3 regions of the Dokdonella soli genome follow, and region 2 is predicted to be linked to each of the others. Evidence: predicted binding sites of a transcription regulator. Region 2 holds the regulator's gene; each other region holds the start of a gene.
The links. The regulator HrcA, encoded in region 2, represses chaperone genes, less so after heat shock. The targets are predictions, from matches to a motif close to TTNGCACTCNNNNNNNNNGAGTGCNAA.
Positions count from the first base shown of each region.

Region 1: a site for HrcA is predicted at 2,825-2,851, ahead of groES (co-chaperone GroES). Genes of this name have one in related genera too.
Region 3: a site for HrcA is predicted at 3,508-3,534, ahead of rpoH (RNA polymerase sigma factor RpoH). Genes of this name have one in related genera too.

Region 1 is NZ_BAAAEU010000023.1:137,496-143,619, reverse strand. Features, by position in the region: gene dsbD (protein-disulfide reductase DsbD) at 1-2,094, opposite strand, end outside; gene cutA (divalent-cation tolerance protein CutA) at 2,166-2,486, opposite strand; gene groES (co-chaperone GroES) at 2,901-3,191, shown strand; gene groL (chaperonin GroEL) at 3,257-4,903, shown strand; gene ABD002_RS13750 (winged helix-turn-helix domain-containing protein) at 5,019-6,124, shown strand, end outside.
Region 2 is NZ_BAAAEU010000001.1:151,308-157,431, forward strand. Features, by position in the region: gene ABD002_RS00710 (TMEM175 family protein) at 1-198, opposite strand, end outside; gene dnaK (molecular chaperone DnaK) at 291-2,210, opposite strand; gene grpE (nucleotide exchange factor GrpE) at 2,312-2,833, opposite strand; gene hrcA (heat-inducible transcriptional repressor HrcA) at 2,954-4,009, opposite strand; gene recN (DNA repair protein RecN) at 4,173-5,855, shown strand; gene ABD002_RS00735 (REP-associated tyrosine transposase) at 6,006-6,124, shown strand, end outside.
Region 3 is NZ_BAAAEU010000032.1:117,250-123,373, reverse strand. Features, by position in the region: gene ftsE (cell division ATP-binding protein FtsE) at 61-741, shown strand; gene ftsX (permease-like cell division protein FtsX) at 738-1,748, shown strand; gene ABD002_RS19365 (response regulator) at 1,745-2,593, shown strand; gene ung (uracil-DNA glycosylase) at 2,590-3,297, shown strand; gene rpoH (RNA polymerase sigma factor RpoH) at 3,565-4,425, shown strand; gene ABD002_RS19350 (primosomal protein N') at 4,508-6,124, opposite strand, start outside.

The DNA of each region.
Region 1 (6,124 bases), on a different contig from region 2:
GGCTGCCGACGCGGCGGCGAGTTCGCGATCGAGATCCGCACTCGACTTGATGGTGCGGAACGCGAGTTCGCCGGCGCCGGCGTCCTTGCCGCCGTTGGCGACGATGCCGGCCAGCGGCTGGGTCACGTCGCGGCCACCGGCGGCAGCGCCGATGAGCTCGGCTGCGCCGGCGACCAGTAGGATCACGCCGAGCGCCTTCCACAGCTTGCGCCATCCGGACGCGCCATCGGCCAGACGTTCCAACGCGCCCAGATAGACGGCCGAGGCGACCAGCAGTGCACCGACCATCAGCATGATCCAGACGCCGTCTAGGATGCGCGCGAGCATCCAGATCGCGAGGCCGAGGAACACCACGCCGAACACCGCCTTGACCGCATCCATCCAGGCGCCGGCGCGCGGCAGCAGCTTGCCGGCCGCGGTACCGAATACGACCAGCGGCGCGCCCATGCCGAGGCTGAGCACGAACAGCGCGAGGCCACCGAACACCGGATCACGGGTCTGGCTGATGTAGAGCACCGCGGCGGCCAGCGGCGGGGCGACACACGGTCCGACGATCAGCGCCGAGAGCAGGCCCATGATCGCGACGCCGATCAGCGAGCCGCTCTTCTGTTGGTTGCTGATATTCGCGATCTTCGATTGCCACGAACTCGGCAGCTGCAATTCGTAGAAGCCGAACATGCTGAGCGAGAGCAGCACGAACAGGATCGCGAAGCTCCACAGGATCCACGGTTTCTGGAATGCCGCCTGCAGGTTCGCGCCGGCAAGCCCGGCGACGACGCCGGCGATCGTGAACACGACGCAGGTCGCGAGCACGTAGACGACCGACAGCACGAACGCGCGCCGCGTCGTCACGTTCTCGCCGGAACCGGCGATGATGCCGGACAGGATGGGGATCATCGGGAACACGCAGGGCGTGAACGCAAGCAGCAGGCCGAAGCCGAAGAACGAGAGCAGCGCGAGCAGGCGGTTGCTGGACAGATTTGCGGCGAGCGCCTGTTCCTCCGATTGACCGCCCGCGCCTGCAGCTGCTTTCGTAGGAGCGGCTTCAGCCGCGATGCTCTTCTGTGGTGCGCTCGACGGCATCGCGGCTGAAGCCGCTCCTACAAAAGCGGATTTCGCCGCCGCGAGTTCCGACGCACTTGCCGCCGGCAAGTCGATGCTGACGTCACGCGGCATCACCGGATAGCAGATGCCGTTTTCCTGGCAGCCCTGGTATTCGGCATGGACCTTGATCGTCTGCGCCTCGCCGTGCTCGCGTGCGAGCGGGATCGGCAACTCGACCTGATTGAAATACACCTTGACCGTGCCGAAATGTTCGTCGGTGTGGTCAACGCCGTTCGGCCATTGCGGCGCACCGAGTTTCACGCCGGTGCCGTCGGCAAGCGCGACCGAACTCTTGTCGCGATACAGGTAGTAGCCCTTCGGCATCGTCCAGCGTGCGAGGATCGCGGTCGGGCTCTGCGCAATGGCTTCGAACACGAACGCCTGCTCCGGCGGCAGCGGCATGTTCTCGGTCGCGCCCGCGAGCGGTTGCGCCCCGCCGAGCTTGAGGCCGAGCGGCGAAGCGGGAGAGCGTTCCGTAGGAGCGGCTTCAGCCGCGATGCTCTTCTGTACGTTGGTCAAAGGCATCGCGGCTGAAGCCGCTCCTACAACAGCAGGCGGCACGTCCAGCGTCAGCGTAGTCGGGTTCGGTGGATAGCAGATCTTCGGATCGGTCTGGTGGCAGCCCTGCACGGTGATCGTGACCGCCAGCGTCTTCGCGGTCGCGTCGGCGAGCGTGTACGGGAGGGTCGCATCGATCGCGTGATGGTAGACCTCGACGTCGCCGAGGAATTCGTCGTGTTTCTTCTCGCCGGCCGGCAGGTCGAGCGCAGCGAGCGTGAGTCCGGCCTGCGACGTCTTCGCCTTGATGCGCGTGCGGTACAGGTAGTAGTCCGGCGCGATCTCCCAGTGCAGCGCGATCGTGCCGGGCGCGGCGACCTTCGCGGTCAGCTTGAACGCCTGCTCGACCGGGAGAAGGTCGTCGCTCGACTGCGCCTGCGCGGCAGCGATGGAAACGAACAGCGCGGCGAGGCCGGCGAGCAGCTTGCGCATCGGGAAAAGCTCCGGGATTCTTGCGGGGTTGCGAAGAAGACCGCGTTTGGACCGCGCGTCTTGCATGATGTTCATTGTGACTCGGTTTCCGTCTCGACCCAACCCAGATAGCGATCGAGGCCGTCGACTGCGTCGACCGCGATCAATTCGGGCGATTCGTACGGATGCAAGGCCGGCAGGCGCGATTTCAGCGCGGCGAACCGCGCGCGCGTGGTCTTGATCAGCAGCAGGACCTCGCGCTCGGCATGCACCGCATCGTTCCAGCGATAGGTCGAGGTCACGCTCGGAATCGCCTGCACGCAGGCGGCGAGCCGCTCGTCGACGAGCGCGCGCGCGATCCGCGCGGCGCTTTCCTCGTCGGGGCAGGTGCAGTGGGCGATGACGACGCTCATCGCGCAAGTCTGGCACGGAGCGGGCGGGTGGTGAAAACGCGGAAGCGGCGCCGTTGCGCCGCTCCCGCCGGATCATCGCTTACGGCGTCTGCGCTTCGAAGCCGTTCTTGAAGATCACGTCGTTGCCAGTATTTAGCACGCAGGTCGCCGGAGGGGGCGCCGTGTCGCGGAGTCTAGCGTCGGGCTGGTGACAGGGCGATGGCGATCGTCGCGTGCGGGTGTGCATCCCATCCTTCGATGCCTCGGGACGAGCGATGCCCCTTGAAACGATTCCCGCCGGCAGCATCTGTCCGACCACGCCGGCGGACTCTTCCCTCGGTTTTGCTTCGCCGCTAAACTTGGCACTCAGCAGTATCAAGTGCTAACAGTTTCTGAAAACCCCTTTTGCATCAACCCGTTGATGGAGACTCCCCAATGAAGCTTCGCCCGTTGCACGACCGCGTCATCATCAAGCGTCTGGAGGCCGAGACCAAGTCGGCTGGCGGCATCGTGATCCCCGACGCCGCTGCCGAAAAGCCGATCAAGGGCGAAGTCATCGCCGTCGGCACCGGCAAGATCCTCGACGACGGCAAGGTCCGCCCGATGGCGGTCAAGGCCGGTGACACCGTGCTGTTCGGCAAGTACAGCGGCACCGAGGTCAAGGTCGATGGCGAGGAACTGCTCGTCATGCGCGAAGAAGACCTCGTCGCGGTCATCGAGAAGTAAGCAGGCGTGCAGCGCCGCTTCGATCGACCCGTTCAATCCCACGAATTTCCTGAGGACACAGTTCCATGGCAGCCAAAGAGATCCGCTTTTCCGAAGACGCGCGCGCACGCATCCTGCGCGGCGTGAACACCCTGGCCAATGCGGTCAAGGCCACCCTCGGCCCGAAGGGCCGCAACGTCGTGCTCGAGAAGAGCTTCGGCGCGCCGACGATCACCAAGGACGGCGTGTCCGTCGCCAAGGAGATCGAGCTGGCCGACAAGTTCGAGAACATGGGCGCGCAGATGGTCAAGGAAGTCGCTTCCAAGACCTCCGACGTCGCCGGTGACGGCACCACCACCGCGACCGTGCTCGCGCAGGCGCTGATCCGCGAAGGCCTCAAGGCCGTTGCGGCCGGCATGAACCCGATGGACCTCAAGCGCGGCATCGACAAGGCCGTGATCGCCGCGGTCGCGGAGCTGAAGAAGCTCAGCAAGCCGTCGGCGGATTCCAAGTCGATCGCGCAGGTCGGCGCGATCTCCGCGAACGGTGACGACGCGATCGGCAAGCTGATCGCCGAGGCGATGGACAAGGTCGGCAAGGAAGGCGTGATCACGGTCGAGGAAGGTTCGGGTCTGGACAACCAGCTCGACACGGTCGAGGGCATGCAGTTCGACCGCGGCTACCTGTCGCCGTACTTCATCAACAACCAGCAGAGCCAGCAGGTCGAGCTGGAAGACCCGTACATCCTGCTGTACGACAAGAAGATCTCGAACGTGCGCGAGCTGTTGCCCGTGCTCGAAGGCGTGGCCAAGGCCGGCAAGCCGCTGCTGATCGTCGCCGAGGAAGTCGAAGGCGAAGCGCTGGCGACCCTGGTCGTCAACACGATCCGCGGCATCGTCAAGGTTGCGGCCGTGAAGGCGCCGGGCTTCGGCGATCGTCGCAAGGCGATGCTGGAAGACATGGCGATCCTGACCGGTGGCCAGGTCATCTCCGAGGAAGTCGGCCTGCAGCTCGAGAAGGCGACGCTGAAGGATCTCGGCCGCGCGAAGAAGGTCGTGATCACCAAGGAAAACACCACGCTGATCGATGGCGCCGGCGAAGCGGCGAACATCCAGTCGCGCATCAAGCAGATCAAGGCGCAGATCGAGGAAACCTCCTCCGACTACGACCGCGAGAAGCTGCAGGAACGCGTGGCCAAGCTCGCCGGCGGCGTTGCGGTGATCAAGGTCGGCGCTGCGACCGAAGTCGAGATGAAGGAAAAGAAGGCGCGCGTCGAAGACGCCCTGCACGCGACGCGTGCGGCGGTCGAGGAAGGCGTGGTCCCGGGCGGCGGCGTCGCGCTGATCCGTTCGCTGGCTGGCCTCGCCAAGCTCAAGGGCGACAACGAAGACCAGAACCACGGCATCGCGATCGCACGTCGCGCGATGGAAGCACCGCTGCGCGAGATCGTCGCGAACGCCGGCGAAGAGCCGAGCGTGATCCTCAACAAGGTCGCCGACGGCAAGGGCAACTTCGGCTACAACGCCGCGACCGGCGAGTACGGCGACATGGTCGAACTGGGCATCCTGGACCCGACCAAGGTCACGCGCACCGCACTGCAGAACGCCGCGTCGATCGCCGGCCTGATGATCACGACCGAAGCGATGGTCGCCGAGGCGCCGAAGAAGGAAGAGTCGCACAACCACGGTGGCGGCGGTGGTGGCATGGGCGGCATGGGCGGCATGGATTTCTGATCCAGCCTCAACCGCAACGCGTTACAAAGAACCCCGCTTCGGCGGGGTTTTTTGTTGGGAAACGCCATCTTGTTTTTCTTGACAAGGTGTGAGGCTGACTGCATACCTTGGCGCGATGGATTCCTGCGTGTATCAGTTTGAGCGATTCCGGCTGAGCCGTGAAACACGTGAGTTGTGGCGCGAGGGCGAGCGCGTGGTGGTGTCGTCCCGGGTCTTCGATTGCCTGCTCTGGCTGATCGAGCATCGCGACCGCGCGGTCGGTCGCGATGAGTTGATCGGCGCCATCTGGGGCAAGGCGGATGTCGCCGACAACCTGCTCGCACAGCTAGTCGTGCGTGTGCGACGCGTGATCAGCGATACCGGCGATCAGCAGCGCATGATCCGCACGGTGGCCGGATTCGGTTATCGCTGGGTCGGCGCGATCGAGTTGGTCGCGACCGGCGCCCATGAATCCGTCGGCGCCGAGGCGGCGCCGGTCGACCAAGACACAATGCGGGCGGACGAATCATCGGGCGTGGCGAGGGAGTCCGCCGCGGCGATATTTGCGGTGCCGCAGGTCGAATTGTCCGTGCCGAGTGCGGCGCCGGCGCAGCCCGCATCGACGGTCGAGGTCGCGCGGCGAGCGCACGCATCGTCGCGCCGCTGGACGATGCGGGCTACGGTCGGGATGCTGGTGTGCATTGTGGCGGCCTGGGTCGTGTTGGGCGAGCGCTTTGGCGTGTCGTCCTCGAAGACGGCCGCGCCGAACGCTGTCCCGACGACAGCCGCCATGGTCCTGCCAGTCGCGCTTGATGCGGGCCCGGACGACAGCTGGATGCGTCTCGGCCTGATGTCCGTGATCGGCGAACGTCTGCACGACGCAGGGCAGGCGGTCGTCCCCGTCGACAATGTCGTCGCGGCGAGTCGCGATCTGGCCGCGGCACCTGCGGCATCCGAACTCGATGAGCTCGCGCGAACCACCGGCGCGGCAGTGATCCTGCAAGCCCGAGCGAATCAGGCCGGCGGCCATTGGGCCGTTTCGCTGCGCACGATCCGTGGACGCGAACCGGGATTGTCGGTGGATGGCAGCGCCGACGATGCCCTGACGGCCGCGCGAATCGCAGGCGACCGGATGGCCGTGCTGCTCGGTTTTTCGCCGGCAGCGCAAACAGGGCGAAGCGCCAGTGAACGTGAGTTGGCGGTGCTTCTCAAACAAGCAGAAGCGCTCACGCTTTCCGGACG
Region 2 (6,124 bases):
GGTCTTGAACATGTGATGGTGGTTGTTCCAGTAGATGCCGACATAGACGAAACTCAGGATGTAACTCAGGAACACCGGCCACAGCTCGCACAACGCCGCCAGCGTCGGCGCGTGCGGCACCTTCATCTCCAGCACCATGATCGTGATGATCACCGCGATCACGCCATCGCTGAACGCTTCGAGTCGTCCCTTGTCCATCGACCATCCCGCCAGGCACCGCATCGCGCGTGTCGAGCGGCGCCGGGCGCCGCTCGAACACGCACCGTTTTTCCGGCTGCGCCGGAATAACCTTACTTGTCCTTCACCTCGGTGAACTCCGCGTCGACGACATCGTCGTTCTTTGCCGAGCCACCGGCCTGCGCATGCGCACCGGCATCCGCGGCCTCACCGGCCGGCGGCGTCGCCGCGGCGGCCGCGAACAGCGATTGCGCGACCTGCTCCAGTGTGGTCGTGCGCGCCTCGATCTGCGCCTTGTCGTCGCCCTTCATCACCTTCTCGAGATCGGCCAGCGCTTCCTCGATGCGGCCGATGTCGCCCGCGACCTTGCCGCCGTGCTCCTTGATCGCGGCGCGCGTCGAGTGCACCAGCTGATCAGCCTTGTTGCGCGCACCGATCAGCTCGTGGAACTTCTTGTCCTCTTCCTTGTTCGCCTCGGCGTCGCGCACCATGCGCTGGATCTCGTCCTCGGACAGGCCCGAGCCGGCCTTGATCTCGATGCGCTGTTCCTTGCCGGTGTTCTTGTCCTTGGCGCCGACGTGCAGGATGCCGTTCGCGTCGATGTCGAACGTGACCTCGACCTGCGGCATGCCGCGCGGTGCCGGCTGGATGCCGGCCAGGTCGAACTTCGCCAGCGACTTGTTGTAGCGCGCCTGCTCGCGTTCACCCTGCAGCACGTGCACGGTGACCGCGGACTGATTGTCTTCGGCCGTTGAGAACACCTGCGATGCCTTGGTCGGAATCGTCGTGTTCTTCTCGATCAGCTTGGTGAACACGCCGCCGAGCGTCTCGATGCCGAGCGACAGCGGGGTCACGTCGAGCAGCAGCACGTCCTTGACGGTGCCGCCGAGCACGCCACCCTGGATCGCCGCGCCGACCGCGACCGCCTCGTCGGGGTTCACGTCCTTGCGCGGCTCCTTGCCGAAGAAATCCTTGACTGCTTCCTGCACCTTCGGCATGCGCGTCTGGCCGCCGACCAAGATGACTTCCTGGACGTCGGAAACCTTCAGACCCGCATCGTTCAGCGCGGTACGGCACGGCCCGATCGTCTTCTCGACGAGATCGCCGACCAACGCCTCGAGCTTCGCGCGCGTGAGCTTGATGTTCAGATGCTTCGGACCCGACGAGTCCGCCGTGATGTACGGCAGGTTCACCTCGGTCTGGTGCGCGCTCGACAGCTCGATCTTGGCGCGCTCGGCGGCGTCCTTCAGACGCTGCAACGCGAGCGGATCGTTCTTGAGATCGACGCCCTGGTCCTTCTTGAATTCGTCGACGAGGTAGTCGATGACGCGCTTGTCAAAGTCCTCACCGCCGAGGAAGGTGTCACCGTTCGTGGCCAGCACCTCGAACTGCTTCTCGCCGTCGACTTCCGCGATCTCGATGATCGAGATGTCGAACGTGCCGCCGCCGAGGTCATAGACCGCGATCTTGCGATCGCCGCCCTTCTTGTCGAGTCCATAGGCCAGCGCGGCCGCGGTCGGCTCGTTGATGATCCGCTTCACTTCCAGGCCCGCGATGCGCCCGGCGTCCTTGGTCGCCTGGCGCTGCGAGTCGTTGAAGTAGGCCGGCACCGTGATGACCGCTTCGGTCACCGGCTCGCCGAGGAAGTCCTCGGCGGTCTTCTTCATCTTCATCAGCACCTTGGCCGAGATCTCCTGCGGCGGCATCTTCCTGCCGTCCGCGGTCTCGGTCCACGCATCGCCGTTGTCGTGCGCGATGATCTTGTACGGCACCATGTTGATGTCTTTCTGCACTTCCGCGTCGGTGAACTTGCGGCCGATCAGGCGCTTCACCGCGTAGAACGTGTTCTTCGGATTCGTGACCGCCTGACGCTTCGCGGTCGCGCCGACCACGACTTCGTTGTCCTTGAACGCGACCACCGACGGCGTCGTGCGATCGCCCTCGGAGTTCTCGATCACGCGCGTCGTACTGCCTTCCATGACCGCCACGCACGAGTTGGTCGTGCCGAGGTCGATACCGATGATCTTGCCCATTTCTGTACTCTCCCGCTCTGAATTCTCATGCGGCCCCGCAGGCCGCGACTGTCGCCAAATCTGGGGTTATGCGCTTGTGTTTCAAGCGCTTTCGTGCGGCGCTACTTCGTGACCGCGACCAGCGCCGGTCGCAGCAGCCGGTCGTTCAGCACATATCCCTTCTGCATGACCGCAGCGACACGTCCGGACGGATGCTCGGCGCTCTCGACCATGCTCATCGCCTGGTGATGCTCAGGATTGAATGGCTCGCCGACCGCGCCGGCGGTCTTCAACCCGTTCGCGTCGGTGACGCGGATCAGCTCACGCAGGGTCAGTTCGACGCCGCTGCGCAGCGCCGCGGGGTCGCCGACCTCCGCAGCCAGCCCGCGTTCCAGATTGTCGAGCACCGGCAGCAGATCGGCCAGCAGTTTCTCGTTGGCGAAGCGGCGGGCCTGCTCGAGGTCACGCTGCAGACGTTTGCGCTGGTTGTCGAGTTCGGCGCGCTCGCGCAGCACCGTCTCGCGCATCTCGGCGAGCTTGGTCTCGTACTCGCCGAGCTGGCGCGACAAGCTCTCGAGATCGCTGTTGACGGTCTCGTCGAGTGTTTCGGGCGGCCGCGTCGCCATCGGATCCGTATTCTCCATTGCTCCTCCAAATCAAAACCCTGCCCTCCACCGGGTGGCGGATGGCTGTCATCGTATTTTCAAGGTACGGCTGGCGACCGGCCACATGGCACGCTCGCGACGAACCCCCGCTGCCGCCCGTTATAAGGTCGGCTGCGACCGCTTCAAGGCGCCGGAAATGATCGCCGCCGTCGCCTGCACCACCGGAATCACGCGTTCGTAGGCCATCCGGGTCGGCCCGATCACGCCGAGTACGCCGAGTACGCGCCCGCCGACCCCGTATGGCGCCGTGACCAGGCTCCAGGTGTCCAGCGCCGCGAATCCGGATTCCTCGCCGATGAACAGGCGTACCCCCTCGGCATGCGAGCAGCGCTCGAGCAGTTGCAGCAGATCGCGTTTGCGCTGGAACGCCTCGAACAGTTCGCGCAGGCGGTCCACGTCGGAGACGTCCTGCCTGCCCATCAGGTTGGTCTGACCGGCGACCAGCATGTCACTTCCCGCGCTGCCCTGGAATGCGGCTTGCGCCACCTCGACCGCGGCCGCAAGCAGGTGGTTCAAGCGCGCCCCCTCTTCCTGCATCTCGCGCAGCAGCCGCGCGCGGATGTCGTCGAGACGCATGCCGGTGAAATGCGCGTTCAGATAGTTCGCGACCTGCTCCAATTCGCTGGGGCCGTAGGCACGCTGGGTGGTGATCACGCGGTTCTGCACCTGGCCGTCGGTGAACACCAGGATCACCAGTACGCGGTTGCTATCAAGCGGCACGAAATCGATATGCCGGAACGGAAACTCGTCGCGCTTGGGCACGCTGACCACGCCGACGAAGTGGGTCATCTCGGACAGCAGCGAAGTCGCGCTGCCCAGCAGGTCCGGGGTCGACGCGTCGGTCGGCAGTTCGCGGCGCAGCTGGTCGACCTCGGGCTCGCCGAGCGGACGCATCTCGAGCAGGCTGTCGACGAACACACGATAACCCTGCGAGGTCGGCACGCGACCGGCCGAGGTGTGCGGCGCGGCGACCAGCCCGAACTCCTCGAGATCGGACATGATGTTGCGGATCGTCGCCGGGCTCACGTCCAGCCCCGACGCCTTCGCCAGCGTGCGCGAGCCGATCGGCTGGCCTTCGGCGATGTAGCGCGCGATCAGCGTGCGCAGCAGTTGCCGGGCACGGGCATCGAGGGCGTGGTGGGATGAGACGTTCATCGGGTTCCGGGTGGGCGCACGGGCGACGCCCTTCGATGCACGCTAACAAGCGGCACCACCTCGATCAATAGGGCCGGAACGGCCCGGATTCAACAGACCGTCTTGGCCGTTACCCGGCCGCATGCTAGCGTTCCGCGGCTTATTCGGGAGTTCCGCGCGGACGATGCTGGAAAGTCTCTACGTCAAGGATTTCGCGATTGTCGGCGAGGCCGAGATCGCGTTCGGACCGGGCATGACCGTGGTCACCGGCGAAACCGGCGCCGGCAAGTCGCTGCTGGTCGACGCCCTGTTGCTGCTGTCCGGTGGCCGCGCCGAGGCGACGATGGTGCGCCACGGCTGCGAGCGCGCCGAGCTGGCCGCCGCGTTCGACCTCGCCGCGCACCCGGACTTGCGCGACTGGCTGATCGCCGAGGACCTCGACGAGGACGGCGCCTGCCAGCTGCGTCGCGTGATCCGCAGCGAAGGCAGCTCGCGCGCGTGGATCAACGGTCGTCCGGTCACGCTGACCCAGCTGAAGACGCTGGCCGGAGGGCTGATCGAGATCCACGGTCAGCACGAGCATCAGGCCCTGCTCGACCGGACCCAGCAGCTCGCGCTGCTCGACGCGTTCGGCGAGCACGGCACCGAGGTCGCCGAGGTCACGCGCATCGCCAAGGCCTGGCGCGAAACCACCGCGCGCATCACGGAACTTTCGCGGGGAACCGACCATGCCGAGCGCATCGAATGGCTGAACCACCAGGTCGACGAGCTCGACCGGCATGCGCTGGCACCTGACGATCTGCTTGCGCTGGAGGAACAGCATCGCCGCCTCGCGAACTCGGGCCAACTGCTGCAAGGCGGCGCCGTCCTGGCCGAGCGCCTCGACGGCGACAGCGAATTCGCGTTGCTGCGCCTGGTCGCGCGCGCGCAGTCCGAAATCGCGCATCTGGCCGTGCTGGACGAGCGCCTCGAACCGATCGGCGAACTCGTCGATGCCGCGCAGATTCAGCTCGCGGAGGCCAGCGATGCGCTGGCGCGCTACCAGTCCGCGCTCGACCTCGACCCGGAGCGCCTCGCCGAGACCGAATCCCAACTCGGCAAGCTGCATGAACTCGCGCGCAAGCACCGCGTGCGCATGCCCGAACTCAAGGCGCACGCGGACAGCCTGCGCGAGGAACTGGAAAGCCTGCGCGGTGCCGGCGCGAGCATCGCGACGTTGCGCGAGGAGCAGCAGCGCCTCGCCAGTACGTATGCGGCCGCGTCGAAGAAACTCGGCAAGAAGCGCGGCACGACCGCGCAGACACTCGGCGCAGCGGTCAGCGCCCTGATGGCCGAACTCGGCATGCACGGCGGCCGCTTCGAGGTGCAACTGGAAGCGCAGTCCGGCGACGAGCCCGATCCGCAGGGCACCGAGCGCTGCGAATTCCTGGTCAGCGCAAATCCGGGCCAACCGCCGCGCGCGCTGCGCAAGGTCGCCTCGGGCGGCGAACTGTCACGCATCAGCCTCGCGATCGAAGTCGCGGCGCTCGGCAGCGACACGATCGGCACGATGGTGTTCGATGAAGTCGATTCCGGCATCGGCGGCGCGGTCGCCGAGGTTGTCGGTCAGAAACTGCGCGCGCTCGGCGAACGCTGCCAGGTGCTCTGCGTGACGCATCTGCCGCAGGTCGCCGCACAGGGGCATCGGCATCTGCGTGTCAGCAAATCCAGCGACGGCGCCTCGACCGAGACGCGTATCGAATCGCTGGATGGCACCACGCGTCGCGAGGAAGTCGCACGCATGCTTGGCGGCATCGAGATCACACGCGAGACGCTGGCGCATGCGAAGCAGATGCTGGGAAGCGCAATGCGATCCGGCGAGGAATGAAAGAGCATCGCGGCTGAAGCCGCTCCTACGAAGAGCCAGCTGTTGCTCCTGTAGGAGCGGCTTCAGCCGCGATGCCTTACCGCCGATTTCCTACGCGAGATTCCGCCTGCGTCGCTGCCGCGACCGGCGCGCAAACGCGATGCTGTCAACATGCAACGACCCAACTACCCGCCATGCGGTAGAGCGCGGCTGCGCAAGGGCCGTACGAGCGAACCAGGCCGCATCTATCTCGTCACGTTCACCACCGTGTCGAGACGACGGGTGTTCAC
Region 3 (6,124 bases), on a different contig from region 2:
CAGCACGCACCGGCCCGTTTGTGGTCTTCTACCATTCCCGTATTCCGACACCCGGCTCGAATGATCCGTTTCGACAACGTCAGCAAGCGCTACCTCACGGGACTCGACGCCCTGGCCGAAGTCAGCTTCGAGATCGAAGCAGGCGAGATGGTGTTCGTGACCGGCCACTCGGGTGCTGGCAAGAGCACCTTGCTGAAGCTGATCAGTCTGGTCGAGCGGCCGACGCGTGGGCAGATCGTGGTCAACCACGCCGAGCTTGGTCGCGTGCGCCGCCGTGGCATCGCCCACCTGCGGCGTGGCATCGGCATGGTGTTCCAGGATCATCGCCTGCTGATGGACCGCAGCGTGTTCGACAACGTCGCGCTGCCGCTGCTGATCGCCGGCGCCGCGCGCGACGAGATCGGCAAGCGCGTGCGCGCGGCGCTCGACAAGGTCGGCCTGCTGGCGCGGGAGAAGGCCCATCCGCTGACCTTGTCGACCGGTGAGCAGCAGCGCGTTGGCATCGCGCGCGCAATCGTCGCCAAGCCGCCGATGATCATCGCCGACGAACCGACCGGCAACCTCGATCCGCAGTTGTCGCTCGAGATCATGGGCCTGTTCGCGGAGTTCGGTGCAGTCGGCACCACCGTGCTGGTCGCGAGCCACGACCTCCTGCTGATCAAGCGACTCGGCAAGCGCGCGCTGGTGCTCGACCATGGCCGTCTGGTCGATGATTTCCGTCCGCAGGGGAAGGCGCCATGAGCCGTCAGGCCGAGCGCAATGTGCGCAAGCCCACACCCGCGCCTGCGTCGGCGAAGAGCGCGCGGCCACGCCGGCCGCGCGTGCCGTGGCGTCTGCGCATCGCAGCGTGGCGCGATCAGCATTTCCACGGCCTGTTCTCCAGTCTCGGCCGTCTCGCCGCACGGCCGTGGGCGACCGCGCTGACCGTGCTCGTGCTCGGGTTCGCGCTGGCACTGCCGCTGCTGTTCTTCCTCGTCTACGACAACGCGCGCGAGCTGTCCGGTGGCCTGCGCGAAGCCCGCGAAGTCACCGTGTTCCTGAAGCCGGCGCTCGATGCGAACAGCGCGGATGCGCTCGCCGGCGAGCTGCGCCAGCGCGCCGATGTCGCCGCGGTACTGGTGCGCACGCCGGAACAGGGGCTCGCGGAGTTCCGCCAGTTGTCCGGTTTCGCCGAGGCGCTGGATGCGCTGCAGGGCAATCCGCTGCCGAGCGTGCTCGTGGTCACGCCGCGGGCCGTCGCCGATATGGACAATCCGGCGCTGATCGGCGAGCTCAAGGCGGATGCGCGCGTCGATCTCGTACAGTACGACGCAGCGTGGCGGCGCAGGCTTTCCGACATTCTCCACTTCGGCGAGCGTGTGGTCGCGGTGATCGCGGCGCTGCTCGCGCTGGCCACGCTGCTGGTGATCGGCAATACCGTGCGCATGGATGTCCAGGCCCGTTCCGAGGAGATTTCCGTGATGCAGTTGATCGGCGCAAGCGATGGCTTCGTGCGTCGTCCGTTCCTCTATTCGGGTCTGTGGTACGGCCTGCTCGGCAGTGTGCTCGCGCTCGCTATCGTCGCCGCGGTGGAAATCGCGCTGGCCGAGCCGGTCGGGCGCCTGCTCGACAGCTACGCGCATCGGTTTTCGTTGCACGGCATCGGCGTGTTCGCCGCGTCGAGCGTGGTCGCCTTCAGCGCGCTGCTCGGTTGGCTCGGCGCATTCTTCGCGACCGCGCGTCACCTCGCCGCGGGGCAGCCGCAATGAGCGACATCTCGCTGACGCGGCACATCTCCAGCGACCAGCCGCGTGTGCTCGTCGTCGACGGTTCGCGCGTGGTACGCCAGCTGATCGAGCGCGTGCTCAAGGCCGAGTTGCCGAACTCGGTGGTCATTGGCTGTGGCAGCGGCGCTGAAGCGCGCGCGCATCTGGACGGGGGCGTGATCGACCTGGTCACGACCGCGCTGCGTCTGCCGGACATGGACGGACTCGAACTCGCGCGGCAGCTCCGCGAAAGCGCGCAGGCGTACATCCCGATCGTGGTCGTTTCCGGCGACGTGCAGGAGCGCCTGGTCGCGCGCACCTTGTCGAGCCATGTCACCGACTACTTCGACAAGTCGCTCGGCTTCGAGGCACTGGCCGCGTTCATCCGCGGCTATGTGCATCCGACCGAATCGATCAGCGGCGACGTGCTGTATGTCGAGGACAGCCGCGTGGTCGCGCTGGCGACGACGCGCATGATGCAGAAGTTCGGCTTCAAGGTGACCCATGTGGTCAGCGTCGAAGCCGCACTCGACATTCTCGAGGCCGCGCGCAACGAGGGCCGCGCGCCGGGCACCGAGCTCGTGCTGACCGACGTCAATCTCAAGGGCGATCTCAGCGGCGGTGACCTGCTCGAACGCATCCGTCGCCACTTCGGTTATGCAAAAGGTGAGCTGCCGGTGCTGGTGATGACCGGCGACGACAACGCGAGCAACCAGGCCGCGCTGCTGCGCGCTGGCGCGAACGATCTGGTGCACAAGCCGATCGAGGAGCGCCTGCTGATCACCAAGCTGCAGTTTCAGCTACGCGTCGCGCGCCACCTGCGCGAGCGGGCGCGGGTGAGCGCGTGACCGAAGACCGAGTCAAGCTTGAGCCGTCCTGGAAGGCGCGCGTCGGCGGCGAATTCGAACGGCCGCAGATGCAGGCGCTCGCCGAGTTCCTGCGCGCGGAGAAGCGCGCCGGTAAGGTGATCTATCCGGCGGGGCCGAGGATCTTCGCGGCGCTCGACACCACGCCGTTCGAGGCGGTCAAAGTCGTGATCCTCGGCCAGGATCCGTACCACGGTCCGAACCAGGCGCACGGACTGTGCTTCTCGGTGCTGCCCGGCATGCCGTCACCGCCGTCGCTGGAGAACATCTTCAAGGAGATCGAACGCGACCTCTCGATCCCGCGTCCGGACCACGGCTGCCTGATCCCGTGGGCACGACAGGGCGTATTGCTGCTGAACGCGGTGCTGACGGTCGAGCGCGGACTCGCCGGTTCGCATCAGGGCAAGGGCTGGGAGGGGTTCACCGATGCCTGCGTCGATGCGCTGAACCGCGAGCGCGAGGGGCTCGTGTTCCTGCTCTGGGGCAGCTATGCGCAGGCCAAGGGCAAGCTGATCGACACGCGCCGCCATCGCGTGCTGAAGGCGCCGCATCCCTCGCCCCTGTCCGCGCATCGTGGCTTTATCGGCTGCGGGCACTTCTCGCGTGCGAACGAGTACCTGCGCGAGCGCGGTGCCGCACCGATCGACTGGCGGCTGCCGCCGCGGGCGGAATTGAGCCCTGATTAAGCTCGTGTCCGTAGAATACTTGGAGCAACTTGTCCTCCGGCTCGTGGCCCCGTGCTGCAAAAATCCTTTTCAGACAATCCTTTGGAGCTTTCTTCCTCGCCCGTTTGCGCCACGTGTCGGAGCCTGCCAATTTATCGAACTTGGGAGTACAATACTGGCAAGTTCAGTTATTGATCCCGCAGGGACAGGCAGCGGGAACTCTCGACAGGTTTAGCACTCAAAGGAGCCGAGTGCTAAAGTGCTTCACAAGATGAGGGGTCCAGACGAATGAGCAATGCCTTGGTCGCCAGCAATTTCCCGGTTCCGAGCGCGGTCGGCAGCCTCGACGCGTATGTGAACGCGGTCCACCAGATTCCGATGTTGACCCAGGCCGAGGAGCAGGATCTGGCGCGGCGCTTCATCGACGAGAGCGATCTCGACGCTGCCAAGCAGATGGTGCTGTCGCACCTGCGTTTCGTGGTGCATGTCGCGCGCGGTTATTCGGGTTACGGCCTGCAGATCGGTGACCTGATCCAGGAAGGCAACATCGGCCTGATGAAGGCAGTCAAGCGCTTCGATCCGGAACACGGCGTGCGCCTGGTGTCGTTCGCGGTGCATTGGATCCGCGCCGAGATGCACGAGTTCATCCTGCGCAACTGGCGCATCGTCAAGGTCGCGACGACCAAGGCGCAGCGCAAGCTGTTCTTCAACCTGCGCAAGTCGAAGAAGCGTCTTGGCTGGATGAACGCGGAAGAGGTCAACACCATCGCGCGCGAACTTGGCGTGCCGGCTGCGACCGTGATGGAGATGGAAGCGCGCCTCAACGGCCGCGACGTCGCGTTCGACACGCCGGTCGATGCCGACGAGGACGAGCGTCCGTCACCCGCTGCGTTCCTGATCGACCATGCGGCCGATCCGTACGCGACGGTCGAGGCGGAATCCGAGGAGGAATCCAGTCTCGATACACTGCATCGCGGTCTGGTCAAGCTCGACGAGCGCTCGCGCGACATCATCCAGCGCCGCTGGCTCAAGGATAGCGAGAAGGCGACCTTGCAGGAACTCGCCGACGAATACGGCGTGTCCGCCGAGCGCATCCGCCAGATCGAAGCGAACGCGATGAAGAAGATGCGCGCGCTGTTCGTCGCCTGACGATCGCTGTCGCATCGAGTTTCCGACGGCCCCCATGCGGGGCCGTCGTGCTTTGCGTCCTCCCGCACAGCAAGATTCGCCGCTAGTACAGGTCCACCGGATCGACATCGACCGACCAGCGTAGCTTGCGCTCGCCGGGCAGCGCGCGCACCGCATCCAGCCACGTCGGCAGGAACCCCTGCAAGGCCGCGCGGTCGGCTGCCTCGATCAGCACCTGGCCGCGAAACACGCCGGCACGGCGCGGCATCGGTGCGGCGAGCGGGCCATGCGTGATGATCGCAGGATCGTTCGCGGCGGTTGCAGCGACAGCGAGGAACGCATCGAGGACGTCCCTCTGCTTGACCTCGGCACGCAGCAGCGCGAAGTGCGCGAACGGTGGCAGTCCCGCGTTGTGGCGATCCTCCAGCAGCTGCGCCGCGAGCGCTCGATAGCCGCCGTTGAGCAGCACACCCAGCAGCGGATGCGCAGGATCATGCGTCTGCAGGATCACCGCGCCCGGTCGCTCGGCGCGGCTGGCGCGGCCGGCGACCTGCACGACCAACTGGCCGAGCCGTTCACTGGCGCGGAAGTCGATGCTGTACAGGCCCTCGTCGACGCCGACCACCACGACCAGGGTCAGGTGCGGCAGGTCATGGCCCTTGGCCAGCATCTGCGTGCCGATCAGGATGCGCGCGCCGGCGTCCGGCAGGCTGTCGAACAAGGCATCGCGCATGCGTCGGCCGCGCGTGGTGTCGCGGTCGACGCGCACGATCGGCACGTCCGGAAAGCGCGCGCTGAGCGCTTCTTCGAGCCGTTCGGTGCCCTCGCCGAGCGGATGCAGCGCGAGGCCGCCGCAGGACGGACACGCGCGCGGGATCGCCTGCTCGAAACCGCAGTGGTGGCAGCGCAGGCGGCCGGCATGGCGGTGCAGCGTCAGCGCGCGCTCGCACTCGGGGCATTGCGCGCTCCAGCCGCAGTCGTGGCAGAGCAGCACCGGCGCGTAGCCGCGCCGGTTCTTGAACACCAGCACCTGTTCGCCTTTCGCGAGGCAGGCCGCGATCGCATCCAGGGTGGATGCTGCGAGCCCATGCTGCAGGCGCTGCCGGCGCAGGTCGACGACATGCAACGCCGGTGGTGTGGCGAGACCGGCGCGGTGCCTCAGGGGTAACGATCGATAACGCCCGGCTCCGACGTTCGCGAGGCTTTCCAGCGATGGCGTCGCCGAGCCCAGCAGGACTGGAATGCCGAGCGCCTTCGCGCGCATCACCGCGAGGTCGCGCGCGTGGTAGCGGAAACCTTCCTGCTGCTTGTACGAGGTGTCGTGCTCCTCGTCGATGACGATGACGCCTGGATTCGGCAATGGCACGAACAGCGCCGAGCGCGTGCCGAGGATCACCGGCGCCTCGCCGCGCGCGGCGGCGAGCCAGGCACGTGCGCGTTCGCTCTCGCCGAGACCGGAGTGCAGCGCGGCGATGTCGACGCCGAGTCGCTCGCGGAAGCGGCGCAGCGCCTGCGGCGTCAGCGCGATCTCCGGCACCAGCACCAGCGCCTGGCGACCACGCGCGAGACAGTCGCGGATGATCTCCAGGTAGACCTCGGTCTTGCCGCTGCCGGTCACGCCGTCGAGCAGGAACGGCGCGAAACCTTCGCTGGCCGCGATCACCGCATCGGCGGCCTGGCGCTGCTCCTCGTTGAGTGGCGGTCCGGCATTCGCCGCGTG